DNA from 3 places in the Labrenzia sp. C1B70 genome. Region 2 is predicted to be linked to each of the others. Evidence: predicted binding sites of a transcription regulator. Region 2 holds the regulator's gene; each other region holds the start of a gene.
What was found. The regulator PhoB, encoded in region 2, activates phosphate uptake and scavenging genes when phosphate is short. The targets are predictions, from matches to a motif close to TGTCATNNANCTGTCAT.
Positions count from the first base shown of each region.

Region 1 (4,194 bases), on a different contig from region 2:
CGGAAAAGACGATGTCTTCGCCGCTGCGCGATTCCAGCGTCATTTCGTGCAGGTAGGACATGGGGGCATCGGCCGGCGTGATGCGGTAGGTCCGCTCGTTGATCACGCGGAAACCCATGTTTTCCAGAAGCGGCACGCGCGCGGACAGCGGGATCGGCGAACCGCGGTGATAGACCTTCAGCGACAGGCGGCTGTCCCTGGTGCCTGCCTGGCGGTGGAACGTGATGGTGGTGTCGTTCTTGTCGGACAGGGTTTCCAGCTTGACGATGTCGAACAGCGCGGACTGGGCGTTGTAGACTTCCTTGTAGCCGCCATGAAACGAAAGCGCGTAGCGGTCGGCCAGCTTGCGGGCCTGTGAAGGCGCGAATTCGTCCTTGAGCGCATCGCGCACACTGTCGGACCAGGTGCGCACCATGTCGGCAACGGCAGCCTCCAGCTCTTCCTGCTGGGGCGTCGGCGTTTCCCCGCGATCGCGGCCGATGATGTAGTGAACCCGCGCCAGCGGACCTTCTGGATAGGTAACGTACCAGGCCGACACGCGTCCTTCATAGACCGAGGCCAGATAGGTGCCGACGTTCAGGCGAACTTCGGTGGAATAGCGGTCACGCGGGACGAAGACCAGAATGGAGACATAGCGGTCGAACTTGTCCGGGCGGGACAGCACGCGAATGCGCGGGCGCTCGTCCAGCTGCAGGATGGCGATGGAAAAGTCGAACAGGCGCTCCCGTTCGATCTGGAACAGCTCGTCACGCGGGAAAGCTTCCAGAACGTTGCGGAGGGCGCGACCGGAATGGCTTTCCGACCCGTAGCCGGCGCGGGCCAGAACGCTGGCAACCTTGCGGCGCAGGAACGGGATGGTGCTGGTCGGTTCGGTATAGGCGGTCGAGGCGAACAGGCCGACAATGCGCAGCTCGCCGTTCATGTTGCCTTCGTCGTCATAAAGCTTGGCGCCGACGTAATCCATGTGCACGCGTCGGTGCACGGTGCTCTTCACGTTGGCCTTGGCGATGATCAGCGGTTCGGGTTTCTTCAGGAACTCGCGAATTTCCGGCGTGATCTGCACGAACTCCGTGCCGCGGCGGAGAACGCGCACGTCCGGGTCGGACAAGAGGCCGAGACCCGTGCCCTCATGGGGGGAAAGCTCGCCCTCCTCGACGCCGCCTTCGAACATGTATTCGCGCATGCCGAGGAAAATGAAGTTGTCGTTCTCCATCCACTCCAGGAAGTGGATTGCCTCCCACAACTCATCGCTGCTGCCGGGAATTTGCGTGGTCTTGTAGGTGTCGATGGCCTCCGCCAGGCGTTCCTGCATCGGCTTGAAGTCCGACACGACGGCGCGGACATCGGACAGAACCTTGTCGAGCCGCGCCTTGAGGGCCGCGCGGGCTTCGGGCGAATCAATCCGTGTCACGTGGATATGGATGAGGCTTTCCTGCCGGTCGGTCCGCTTCGGTGGTTTCTTGCGGGCCGTGGCGCTTGTCAGTTTGCCGTTGTCATCCCGTTCCACGATGAAGATCGGGTGCAGAACCAGATGCACTTCGATCTTGCTTTCCTGCAGCTCGTCCATGACGGAATCGACCAGGAAGGGCATGTTGTCGTTGACGATCTCGATAATCGAGACGCCCTTGACCTTGCTGCCCTGGGCCTTGAACGCCGGATCGGCGATGCTGACACGATGCGTGCCGAGTTCGTGGTTCTGGAAATCCTGCCAGGCGTCCCGGGCAAAGCCGGTCAGCTCTTCCGCGGTGTAGGCCACCAGGTCTTCCGCTGCGCCCCGGTCATAAAAGGCGCGGGAAAACTCGGCGAGAGCCGGATCTTCCTGATTCAAGGTTGCTTGGACCGCGTCGATGAGTTTGAGTTTCTCGACGTCGTGTTTGTCCGGCATTTTCCATCCCCTTAGGCGATCGTATGGTTTGGCTCTGTCGCTCGCTCGTTCTAAGACTTAAGTTCATATTTCAGCGACATAAACGGTTTCATGACGGGAGGAGCAAATTGTCAAGTAAAGTCACGGCCTTGCAAATCGATTCAAATGTAACATTGAGTGAAAAGACACAGGCTTATTTCGACTTGTGCCAGGAGAAGCTGGGTCTCGTTCCCAACGTCCTCAAGGCATATGCGTTCGACGAAACGAAGCTGCGCGCCTTCACCGACATGTACAACGACCTCATGCTGGGCGAATGTACACTCTCCAAGCTCGAGAGGGAGATGATTGCCGTTGCGGTATCCGCGGTCAACCGCTGTTTTTATTGTCTGACGGCTCATGGTGCTGCGGTGCGCGAGCTTTCCGGGGACCCCGTGCTGGGGGAACTGATGGTGATGAACTACCGCGTTGCGGACCTTTCGCCAAAGCAGCGGGCGATGCTCGACTTCGCCGTCAAGTTGACGGAGAAGCCGGCGGAAATCGTGGAAAGCGACCGGCAAGCCCTTCGGGATGTCGGGTTTACGGATCGCGACATCTGGGACATCGCCTCGGTAACGGGCTTCTTCAACATGTCCAACAGGGTGGCTGCGGCGTCCGACATGCGCCCGAATGATGAGTATCACTCAAGGGCCCGTTGAGATAACGGAGCGTCGCGCGGCGGTGACAAGCCGCGCGATTGGGTGTATGACGCTTGCGATTTTGCACCGATCTGCCTGACGGCTTTCGGGCCCTGGGGTTCGAAACTGGCGGCGATCATGAGAGGGAGAGGAACGGGCGATGGTTGCGCGCGTGTTTATTGATGGTGAAGCCGGTACGACGGGTCTGCAGATCCGCGAGCGCCTTGCCATGCGCCGCGACCTTGAGCTGATCTCCATTCCGGACGAAAGCCGGAAGGATCCGGCAGCCCGGGCCGACTACCTCAACAAGGCCGATATTGCCATTCTTTGCCTGCCGGATGCGGCGGCCAAGGAAAGTGTTGCCCTGATCGAGAACGACACCACCCGTGTGATTGATGCGTCCAGCGCCCACCGGGTTGCCGAGGGCTGGGCCTACGGTTTTGCCGAAATGGACCTCGACCAGGCCGACATCATCGCCGCAGCCATGCGCGTTGCCAATCCGGGCTGCTGGCCGCAAGGCCTGATCGCGGCGGTTCGTCCGCTGATCACCGCAGAGCTGCTGCCGTCGGACTTCAACCTGACCTATTTCGGCATCTCCGGGTATTCCGGTGGTGGCAAGGGCATGATTGCCGATTACGAAGCCGCCGGAACCAGCGCAAATTCGTTTGCGCCGTACGCGCTCGGGTTCAATCACAAGCACCTTCCGGAAATGACGGAATACGGCCTGCTCGACGCAGCTCCACTGTTCACTCCGACTGTTGGCGATTTCTACAAAGGCATGCTGACGGTGGTTCCGTTGAACCTGGCAGGCCTTGCCAAAGTGCCGACGGGCGAGCAGCTGCATGCGGCGATCGCCGATCATTTCGCTTCGGCACCTGGCGGTTTTGTCGAGGTCGCGCCGCTGGAAGCGCTCGAGAAATCCGACAGCCTCAACCCGCAGGCGCTCAACGACACCAACAAGCTGCATCTGCACGTCTTTGCAAATGACGCCAGGGCGCAGGCCGCGATCGTTGCCGTCTACGACAACCTGGGCAAGGGCGCGTCCGGCGCTGCGGTCCAGAACCTCAATCTGATGCTCGGTGTCGATCAGACAACCAGCCTTGCCGCGTAAGCGGCATCCGTTTTCAGGCCTTTCAGGAGAGAAGAAGAATGGAAAAATTTGAGACCCTGACCGGTGTCGCAGCCCCGTTGCCGATCGTGAACATCGACACGGACATGATCATTCCGAAGCAGTTCCTGAAGACGATCAAACGCACCGGCCTCGGCACCGCGCTGTTCCACGAAATGCGCACCAACGACGACGGATCGGAGAACGAGAGCTTCGTTCTCAACAAGGCTGCCTACCGCAATGCCAAGATCCTGATCGCCGGTGACAACTTCGGCTGCGGTTCCTCACGCGAGCACGCACCCTGGGCGCTGCTTGATTTCGGCATCCGCTGCGTGATCTCCACATCGTTCGCCGACATTTTCTACAACAACTGCTTCAAGAACGGCATTCTGCCGATCCAGGTTTCCGAAGACGAGCTGGAAACCCTGATGCATGCGGCAGAGCGTGGCGCCAACTTCACGCTGACGATCGATCTGGAAAGCCAGGAAATCAAAGGTCTTGAAAGCGGCGATATCGCCTTCAAGATCGACAGTTTCCGCAAGCATTGC
Region 1 covers NZ_AXCE01000004.1:291,392-295,585, forward strand. Annotated here, with positions in the region: gene Q666_RS39625 (NAD-glutamate dehydrogenase) at 1-1,885, opposite strand, end outside; gene Q666_RS39630 (peroxidase-related enzyme) at 1,993-2,559, shown strand; gene argC (N-acetyl-gamma-glutamyl-phosphate reductase) at 2,699-3,649, shown strand; gene leuD (3-isopropylmalate dehydratase small subunit) at 3,688-4,194, shown strand, end outside.
Region 1: the regulator PhoB is predicted to act here: its motif matches at 1,965-1,981, upstream of Q666_RS39625 (NAD-glutamate dehydrogenase).

Region 2 (4,194 bases):
CTCCGCTGCTGCTGATCGGGATGGTCGGTTTCATCGCCTCCAATTTCCCGGACGGTGTGGCTGCCGGTTTCTTCTCTCCGAACTCGGCCATGCCGGCCCAGATCTACGAGTGGGCGAAACGCGCCGACCCGGCTTTCTATGAACGCGCTTGGGGCGGGATCATCGTGCTGCTGGTCTTCCTCATGACCATGAACATTATCGCTATCATCCTGCGCCGCAGGTTTGAACGCCGCTGGTAAGGATTGCTCCGATGAACGAGATGCCGAATTTTGAACAGGCGAAAACCATGACCGACAGCAAAATTTCCGCGAACAAGGTGCAGGTCTATTATGGCGATACCCACGCCATCAAGGACGTGGACATCGAGATTCAGCCGCGGTCCGTGACTGCCTTCATCGGTCCGTCCGGGTGTGGCAAGTCGACGTTCCTGCGGACGATCAACCGCATGAACGACACCATCGACATCTGCCGTGTGGAAGGGTCGATCAAGATCGACGGTGAGGACATCTACGATCCCAAGGTCGATCCCGTACAGCTGCGCGCCAAGGTCGGCATGGTTTTCCAGAAGCCGAACCCGTTTCCCAAGTCGATCTACGACAACATTGCGTACGGTCCGCGAATCCATGGTCTGGCCCGCAACAAGTCCGAGCTTGATGAAATCGTTGCCTCCAGCCTGCAGAAGGCCGGGCTTTGGGAAGAAGTCAAGAACCGTCTGGACGAGCCGGGCACCGGCATGTCGGGCGGTCAGCAGCAGCGTCTGTGCATTGCCCGTGCCATTGCCGTCAGCCCGGAAGTGATCCTGATGGACGAACCGTGCTCGGCGCTTGACCCCATCGCGACCGCGAAGGTGGAAGAGCTGATCGACGAACTGCGGGAAAACTTCACCATCGTGATCGTGACCCACTCGATGCAGCAGGCTGCCCGTGTGTCTCAGCGTACCGCGTTCTTCCACCTGGGTGTTCTGGTGGAGGAAGGTCTGACGGAGGACATCTTTACCAATCCGAAGGACAAGCGTACGCAGGACTATATTACGGGCCGCTTCGGCTAAGCATTTTTTAGGTTTCTGAAGGGGACACAGGATGTCTGAACATACAGTCTCGGCTTACGATGACGAACTGACGGCCATGGCCGGCAAGGTTGCCGAAATGGGTGGTATTGCCGAAAAGGCTTTCGCCGATGCGGTGTCCGCGCTGGTGTCGCAGGATCTGGAGCTTGCCAAGGCGACGATCAAGGGCGATGTCCGTCTGGACAGCCTTTACAACGAACTTGAAGTGAAGCTGATCGAGCTGATCGTCCGCCGCCAGCCGATGGGGCAGGACCTGCGTGAAATCACCGCCGCAACGCGCATTGCCAATGACCTGGAGCGTGTTGGCGATCTTGCCAAGAACGTTGCCAAGCGCGTCATCGCCATCGACAGCGACTTGCAATCCAAGAAGCTCGCGATCGGTGTGGAGCACATGACGGAACTCGCTCTTTCGCAGCTCAAGCAGGTGTTGGATGCCTACGCCCGCAAGGATGCGGAAGCCGCCCGCCGGGTTCAGGAAGCCGACGCCGAGGTCGACGCGATCTACACGTCGATCTTTCGCGAACTCCTGACCTACATGATGGAAGACCCGCGGGTCATTACACAGTGCGTCCATCTCTTGTTCTGCGCAAAGAACATCGAGCGCATCGGCGATCACGCGACGAACATCGCCGAGAACGTCTACTACATGGTCACTGGCGAGCGTTTGCCGGAAGACCGGGCAAAGGTCGACGAAACAGGCGCGGTCTGACCCGCCGGTAATCGTCGGATTTGCAGAAGATCTTAACGGCCGGCGCTTCGGCGCCGGTTGCGGTAATTGGAGCGAGATGTATGCCGAAGGTGCTCATCGTTGAAGACGAAGAACCGCTCAGCCTTCTATTGAGATACAATTTGGAAGCGGAAGGGTACTCGGTCGAGTCCTGTGTCCGGGGTGACGAGGCGGAAATCCGCCTGCGGGAAAGCCTGCCGGATCTGTTGCTGCTCGACTGGATGCTGCCGGGCCTGTCCGGAATTGAACTGTGCCGCCGCCTGCGGGCGCGCGAGGATACCGAGCGCCTGCCGGTCATCATGCTGACGGCACGCGGTGAGGAAGCAGAGCGCATCCGCGGCCTGTCGACCGGTGCCGACGACTACGTGGTCAAGCCCTTCTCGGTACCGGAATTGATGGCCCGCGTGCGCGCCATCCTGCGCCGGGCAAGCCCGGAAGTGGTGTCCAGCATGTTGCGGTCCGGCGACATCGAACTGGATCGCGAAACGCACCGTGTTCGTCGCAACACCAAGGAAATACACTTGGGGCCGACGGAATTCCGCCTGCTGGAATTCCTGATGACATCGCCTGGCCGTGTCTTCTCCCGCGAACAACTGCTGGATGGGGTCTGGGGTCACGATGTCTACGTGGATGAACGCACTGTCGATGTTCACGTCGGTCGCTTGCGCAAGGCTCTGAACAAGGGCAAGGCAAAGGATCCTATCCGTACCGTCCGTGGTGCCGGATATGCCTTCAATGACCAGTTCACCTCTGCCACTGCCTGAGGGCAACTTGCAGAATGGAATTAAGGAGCCCGCTTTCAAGCGGGCTTTTTGTTTCTCAGCGGTTATGTGCCTTTCGCGGAGCAAGGTTCTCTTCTGCGACCACCCCATCAGTTGTGTCGGTGTCGGGGCTGATCCTGCGGTCCCTGTCGTGGCGGAGCGGTCAAACAAGGTTTGTTTTGATGGAACGGAAACGGCATGGAGCGGTGCCGAGAACAAGCCATGGGAGGTCACTGTTCGGGGTCGGGCATCTGGTCAAAGGAAGGCCCAAACAAAAAAAGCCCGCCAAATCGGCGGGCTTTGTCATGAATTGGTTAGGTGCGAGGCTATCAGCCTGCCTGAGCCATCGTCTTGCGATCGCGGCGGCGGTCGGCGACCGGCTGATACGCGATCTTGCAGTGATGAGCGCAGTAGGGGACGCCGGCATCGGACTGGCGGCCGCAGAAGTAGAAGTCGTCGGTCGCCGGGTCGCCAATCGGCCATTTGCAGGTCCGCTCGGTCAGCGTCAGGATGGTAGCCCGCTGCGAGATCGGAACAAGTTCTGCAATCGGCTCTACGCGTGGCTTGGCAGCCACCACTGGAGCCGGCGAGATGTCTGCTTTCAGGGCCGTTGCGCCGATCGACTGCGGATGTGACGTCGTCGGTTTCTTCGGCGCTGCACCGGTTGCAGGAGCTGCGGTGCGCGGCCGGCGTGGCTTAGCGCTTGAAGAGGTGGACTTGGCGCGGCCGGACAGGCCAAGGCGGTGCACCTTGCCGATCACGGCGTTACGGGTAACACCACCCAGTTCGCCTGCGATCTGGCTTGCGCTCAAGCCGTCGCCCCAAAGCTTTTTGAGAAGCTCAACTCGTTCGTTTGTCCAACTCATTGCCGCACCCTTTAGTTTGACCGTCCTGCGGCCATTAACCCCGTGTTAAGCATGCGCAAGCACGCTTAATGCTGGCAGATCTAGTGCCTCTTGGTGATTTGCCTCACGAGATCTCGTGTCTGATTGCTGAGAGGTTACAATAACGTTAATTTGTCAGGCAACCACTCGACCCAAACCAGTTGGGGATGAAACGACTTTTCCCCAATTATGGCGAGGTCATTGAGAATTTTATGAAATCCGCCCTCCGCGGCACATGAAATGTCTTGTGCGCCATTTCCATTGACAGTGCATGGTACCGGCAGTGTATAAGAAAGCCGCTGCGTGCCGCCTCATCGGGGCGGCACGTCGCGTTTTGGCCCTTCGGCATCTTTTCAAGGTGACGGCCCGGCGTCGGGGCGACGCAGGGGACAGCAGGGGCGTTTAAAGGAGACAAACGAGGTTATGTCCGCGACTGCACTATTCGGAAATTACGCAAGATCGAACCTGTCTTTCGATCATGGGGAAGGCGTCTGGCTGGTTACCACCGATGGCCGACGATTCCTCGATTGCGGTTCCGGCATCGCGGTCAACGCACTCGGTCATGCCCATCCGCATCTGGTCAAGGCGTTGCAGGATCAGGCAGCCAAGCTGTGGCATACCTCCAACCTGCACCAGATCCCGGATGGCGAACGGCTGGCGCAGCGCCTGTGCGCGGAAACCTTTGCCGACAAGGTGCTGTTCGTGAATTCCGGCGCGGAAGCGATGGAAGCTGCCATCAAATGCGCGCGCCGTTAT
Region 2 covers NZ_AXCE01000062.1:494,615-498,808, forward strand. Annotated here, with positions in the region: gene pstA (phosphate ABC transporter permease PstA) at 1-239, shown strand, start outside; gene pstB (phosphate ABC transporter ATP-binding protein PstB) at 287-1,048, shown strand; gene phoU (phosphate signaling complex protein PhoU) at 1,080-1,775, shown strand; gene phoB (phosphate regulon transcriptional regulator PhoB) at 1,856-2,557, shown strand; gene Q666_RS63170 (GcrA family cell cycle regulator) at 2,884-3,420, opposite strand; gene Q666_RS63175 (aspartate aminotransferase family protein) at 3,862-4,194, shown strand, end outside.

Region 3 (4,194 bases), on a different contig from region 2:
CGCCGGTCGGCATCCGGGTGTACCGGACCGGCGACAATGCGATGAAATACACGCTGGCGCCCAAGGGCGAGGATCCGATCGAGGTTTCCGCCGTCCGTCTTTCCATCCCGAATTTCGAGAACTCCTGCCTTTCCGTCGAGAAAAAAGGCAAGCGCTTCTACGGTAACTGGGTCGGCACTGAAGGCTCCAAGCTGAAGAAACTGAACGTGTCGAAAAACCGGCTGACCATCGACGGCGAAGCGCGCAAGGTATCGATTGCGGAAGTCCGCGTCGGCCGCATGGGCATTACCGAAAATGGCAAGCCGATCGCTTTCCTCACCGATGCCGGCGGCGACTATGCGGTTCTGCAGTGGTTCAAACCCGGTGTGACTGTCGAGCAGATGCAGGATCCGGAAAAGGAAATCCTCGATTTCGCGTCGGAAGAAATCGTTCGCAACCCCGGCGGCACCTGCGACCGGCAGATCGAATCCCGACTGAAAGCCATGAAATAATACGACTGAATCTGAGCCTGTTTTTAAGGATAGGTTCAAATAATACGTCCTGAGCGCAAAGATTACGAATTTTTCATCGAATTCGACTTGTGCTCGGGATAGGCTTTTCCCATATGTTGAGGGAGTTGTGTTGCATGCGCGATTGCATGCGCACGTCTATCTAGAAGGGGATTTTTACGACCATGTCGACCTATGACCGTCAATCTCAAGGCGCGTATACCGTCGCCGGCGCACGCGCCGAGGCCGGCATCGATCAGGGCCTGCGCTCCTACATGCTGGGCGTCTATAATTACATGACCATCGGCCTTGCGCTGACCGGCTTTCTTGCGCTGGCAACGGTCATGCTTGCAACGACCACCGATCCGAACTCTGCTGTCGCCAGCCTTGGCAACGGCCGCATGCTCACCCAGCTGGGTGTTGCCATCTACGGCAGCCCGCTGAAATGGGTTGTCATGCTCGCACCGCTCGGAATGGTGTTCTGGCTGTCCTTCCGCATTCAGTCCATGAGTGCCGGCGCAGCGCGGACCCTTTTCCTGGTCTACGCATCCGTAATGGGTATCTCCCTGTCCTCGATCTTCCTGGTTTACACCCCGGGTTCGATCGCTCAGGTCTTCTTCATCACCGCCGGTACCTTCGGCGCGCTGAGCCTGTTCGGCTACACCACGAAGAAGGACCTGTCCGGCTGGGGCTCGTTCCTGTTCATCGGCCTGATCGGTATCGTGATCGCGTCGCTGGTCAACATCTTCATGGCATCTTCCGCCCTGCAGTTCGCCATCTCCGTGATCGGTGTTCTGGTGTTCGCCGGCCTGACCGCCTACGACACCCAGCAGATCAAGGAAATGTACTACGAAGGCGACAGCGGTGAAGTCGCTACGAAGAAGTCCGTCATGGGCGCGCTGCGTCTGTACCTCGACTTCATCAACCTGTTCATCATGCTGCTGCAGCTGTTCGGCAACCGCGACTAAGCGCAGCCAAACTGAACAAACGGAAAAGCCCGGCCTTGTGCCGGGCTTTTTTGTGGCCGCACGACTATCCGACACATCGCTTGCTTACACTTGCGTCAATGGGCGTCAACGCCAGCCTTGCGCAAATCAATGGAATGAAGCGGCAGAACACTGCGCTGCCAGGTTTGGCCGAACCAACCGTCTGGTCCGCGGCCAGCCGGTAACCGACCAGCATTGGCCGGTCATTGACGCCACCATCAAGGAAATACCTGTGACCGGATAAACGCAGGGGGAATGAACCTCACCCGGGCATCAGCTGATTGACCGGATGCCTGGTCAGGCGTCGACCACCCGAAGATGTTTTTTCTTCTCCAGAACCCTCAGCACCTGCGCCAGATCGTGGCCACGCTTCAGGATCATGCCCCCGGTCGCCACGACCGAATAAGCGCCCTGGCGGCGGGCCAGCTTCGGGTCCTTCTCGATCCTGTAAAGCGGCATTTCGGAAGATCTGCGAAACACGGAGAAGATTGCCCGGTCCTTCAGGAGGTCGATGGCATAGTCCCGCCACTCGCCGTCGGCGACCATGCGCCCGTAGAGCCTCAGAATGACATCGAGTTCGCGCCTGTTGAATGCAACAATGGGTTTGGGAGGGGGAGCCGGTTGATGTTGTGGCGACGGGCTTGCACCCGCACCACGCTGAAACGCGCTGTCGTCGGCTTCGCTCATTCCGCCTCCATTCCGTTCGCGGTTTCGCTGCTGACAGGTAACCGACAAGAGAATCGTCGGGAGACGCCTGTCACCTGGCTGTCATGATGCGTCTTCTTTAGCCATTCTGGCAAGCCCGCAACGTCATATTGACAGACAGAGGTCCGAAACCAGAGTAATTTTGCCAATAAGTTTTACGGGAAGAAGTGCAAAAACGAACGCAACGGCACTTTGCCAAGAAAGAATGCATAAATTTCCATGATTTTGCCGCATTCCAGCCCTTGGCCAGCCATTTTAGACACCCATATTAGGATCATACCCTGATGGGTATGGCCCGTAGAAGCCGCGGAATGCATTAGCCCCCCAGCCCCCCGGGGTTTTTACTGGCCAACCAGATTTAGTGAGTCAAACATCAGGGCAACTGAAGGGCCGGCATTATGCCGGCCCTTTTCATTTGTGGCCCTGCCTGTTTTTCTGCTTTCAAACTACTTCAGAAAATCCCTGAGGAACGACAGGAACCGCGCATCGGTTCCATAGGCGACGTTGACCCGCATTGCCGGCTTCTGCCGGGTCTCCCGGTTCGGATAGAAGACGGCGCCCGGTGCAATGAAAATGCTTTGCTTGCTGGCTGCGGCGCACAGTTCCCTTTCATCCACATCATCGGGAAACTCCACCCAGAGATAGAACCCGGGTATGGAGCACTCCCGCACGGACAACCCGATCGCCTCCAGTGTCCCGAAGGATGCCTTGTAGGCATCTTCCACCCGGCTCCTGAGACGTCGCAGATGTCTCAGATAATGGCCGGCCTGCATCAGATTGAACACGAAGCGTTCGACGTGGTCGGATGAATTGACCACCGTCAGCATCTTGATATCGGCAAGCTGGCGGATGATGTCCGGATTTCCAGCCACGTAACCGCATCTGAGACTGGCCGACAGTGTCTTGGAAAAAGTACCGAGATAAAGCACCCGCTCCAGCTGGTCCAGCGCCGCCAGCCTTGGCAGCGTGGCCGGAAGAATATCGGCAAGCGCATCGTTTTCAACCAGGAGAAACCCCCAGCGCTCGGCAAGCTGCATCAACCCGAATGACCGCGAAGGTGACAGGGAACCGCCGGTCGGATTGTGGCCATGGGACTGGGTGACAAACATCTTCGGCCGGTAAAGAGCGAGTTTGGCGGTCAGGTCTTCCAGGTCCGGACCGTCCCTGTCACGCCGGATACCGACAATCTGCACCTTGGCGAAGGTCAGCTTGGAAAAGAGCGGATAATAGCCCGGCTCATCGACAAAAACCGTATCGCCAGGCTCCGTCAGATGCCGGATGATCAGATCCAGGCCATGGTTGACGCCATGGGTCAAAAGAAGCCCTTGCGGATCGGCCGGGATCGACCGCTCCAGCAACTGCATCCGCAGCCGGTCCCTCAACGGACCATATCCCCACGAACTGCCGTAGCCGAATTCGATCGCTTCGGGAAAGGGCGTCTTGGCGTTGGCGAAATGGCGGCGCAGCTCCGCTCCTTCCATCCACGACGGCGGCGGGCGCCCATCTCCCGGACGCACTTCATAATGCTGTTCCAGCTGCTCCCGCAGCAACGACATGCCGTCAACCGCAGCCGTGACATGTGGCGCTGGCGGGGTCTTGGAAGCCGGTCCGACCTGTGACATGTAGTATCCGGAGCCGGCCCGCGCTTCCAGTAGCCCTCGGGCGACCAGCCGGTCGTAAGCTTCCGCCATCGTGTTTTTCGAAACGCCGTTCTCCCGCGCGGCCTGACGAATGGAAGGCAACCGCTCAAACGTCTTGTACGCCCCTGCCTCCAGCATCAGCGCGACTTTCTCGACGATCTGATCGACGCGAGACAGTTTCCGACCGCTACCCGTAACCCTCATTGTCCCTCAAAATTTACTGGGACAGTGCTACCCATAAATCCAACAACTGTCCCTTGATTGTCCCAATCATTTTTATGACAGTTTGCCCCATTACGCCAGCAAATGGCAATTTCCTTGGGAGGGAAAAATGACCAAAGTAAGTAGACGCAGCCTTCTTGCAGGTGCAGCCGT
Region 3 covers NZ_AXCE01000004.1:421,307-425,500, reverse strand. Annotated here, with positions in the region: gene Q666_RS40260 (hypothetical protein) at 1-491, shown strand, start outside; gene Q666_RS40255 (Bax inhibitor-1/YccA family protein) at 674-1,456, shown strand; gene Q666_RS40250 (DUF2794 domain-containing protein) at 1,772-2,161, opposite strand; gene Q666_RS40245 (PLP-dependent aminotransferase family protein) at 2,626-4,023, opposite strand; gene dctP (TRAP transporter substrate-binding protein DctP) at 4,151-4,194, shown strand, end outside.
Region 3: the regulator PhoB is predicted to act here: its motif matches at 2,230-2,246, upstream of Q666_RS40250 (DUF2794 domain-containing protein).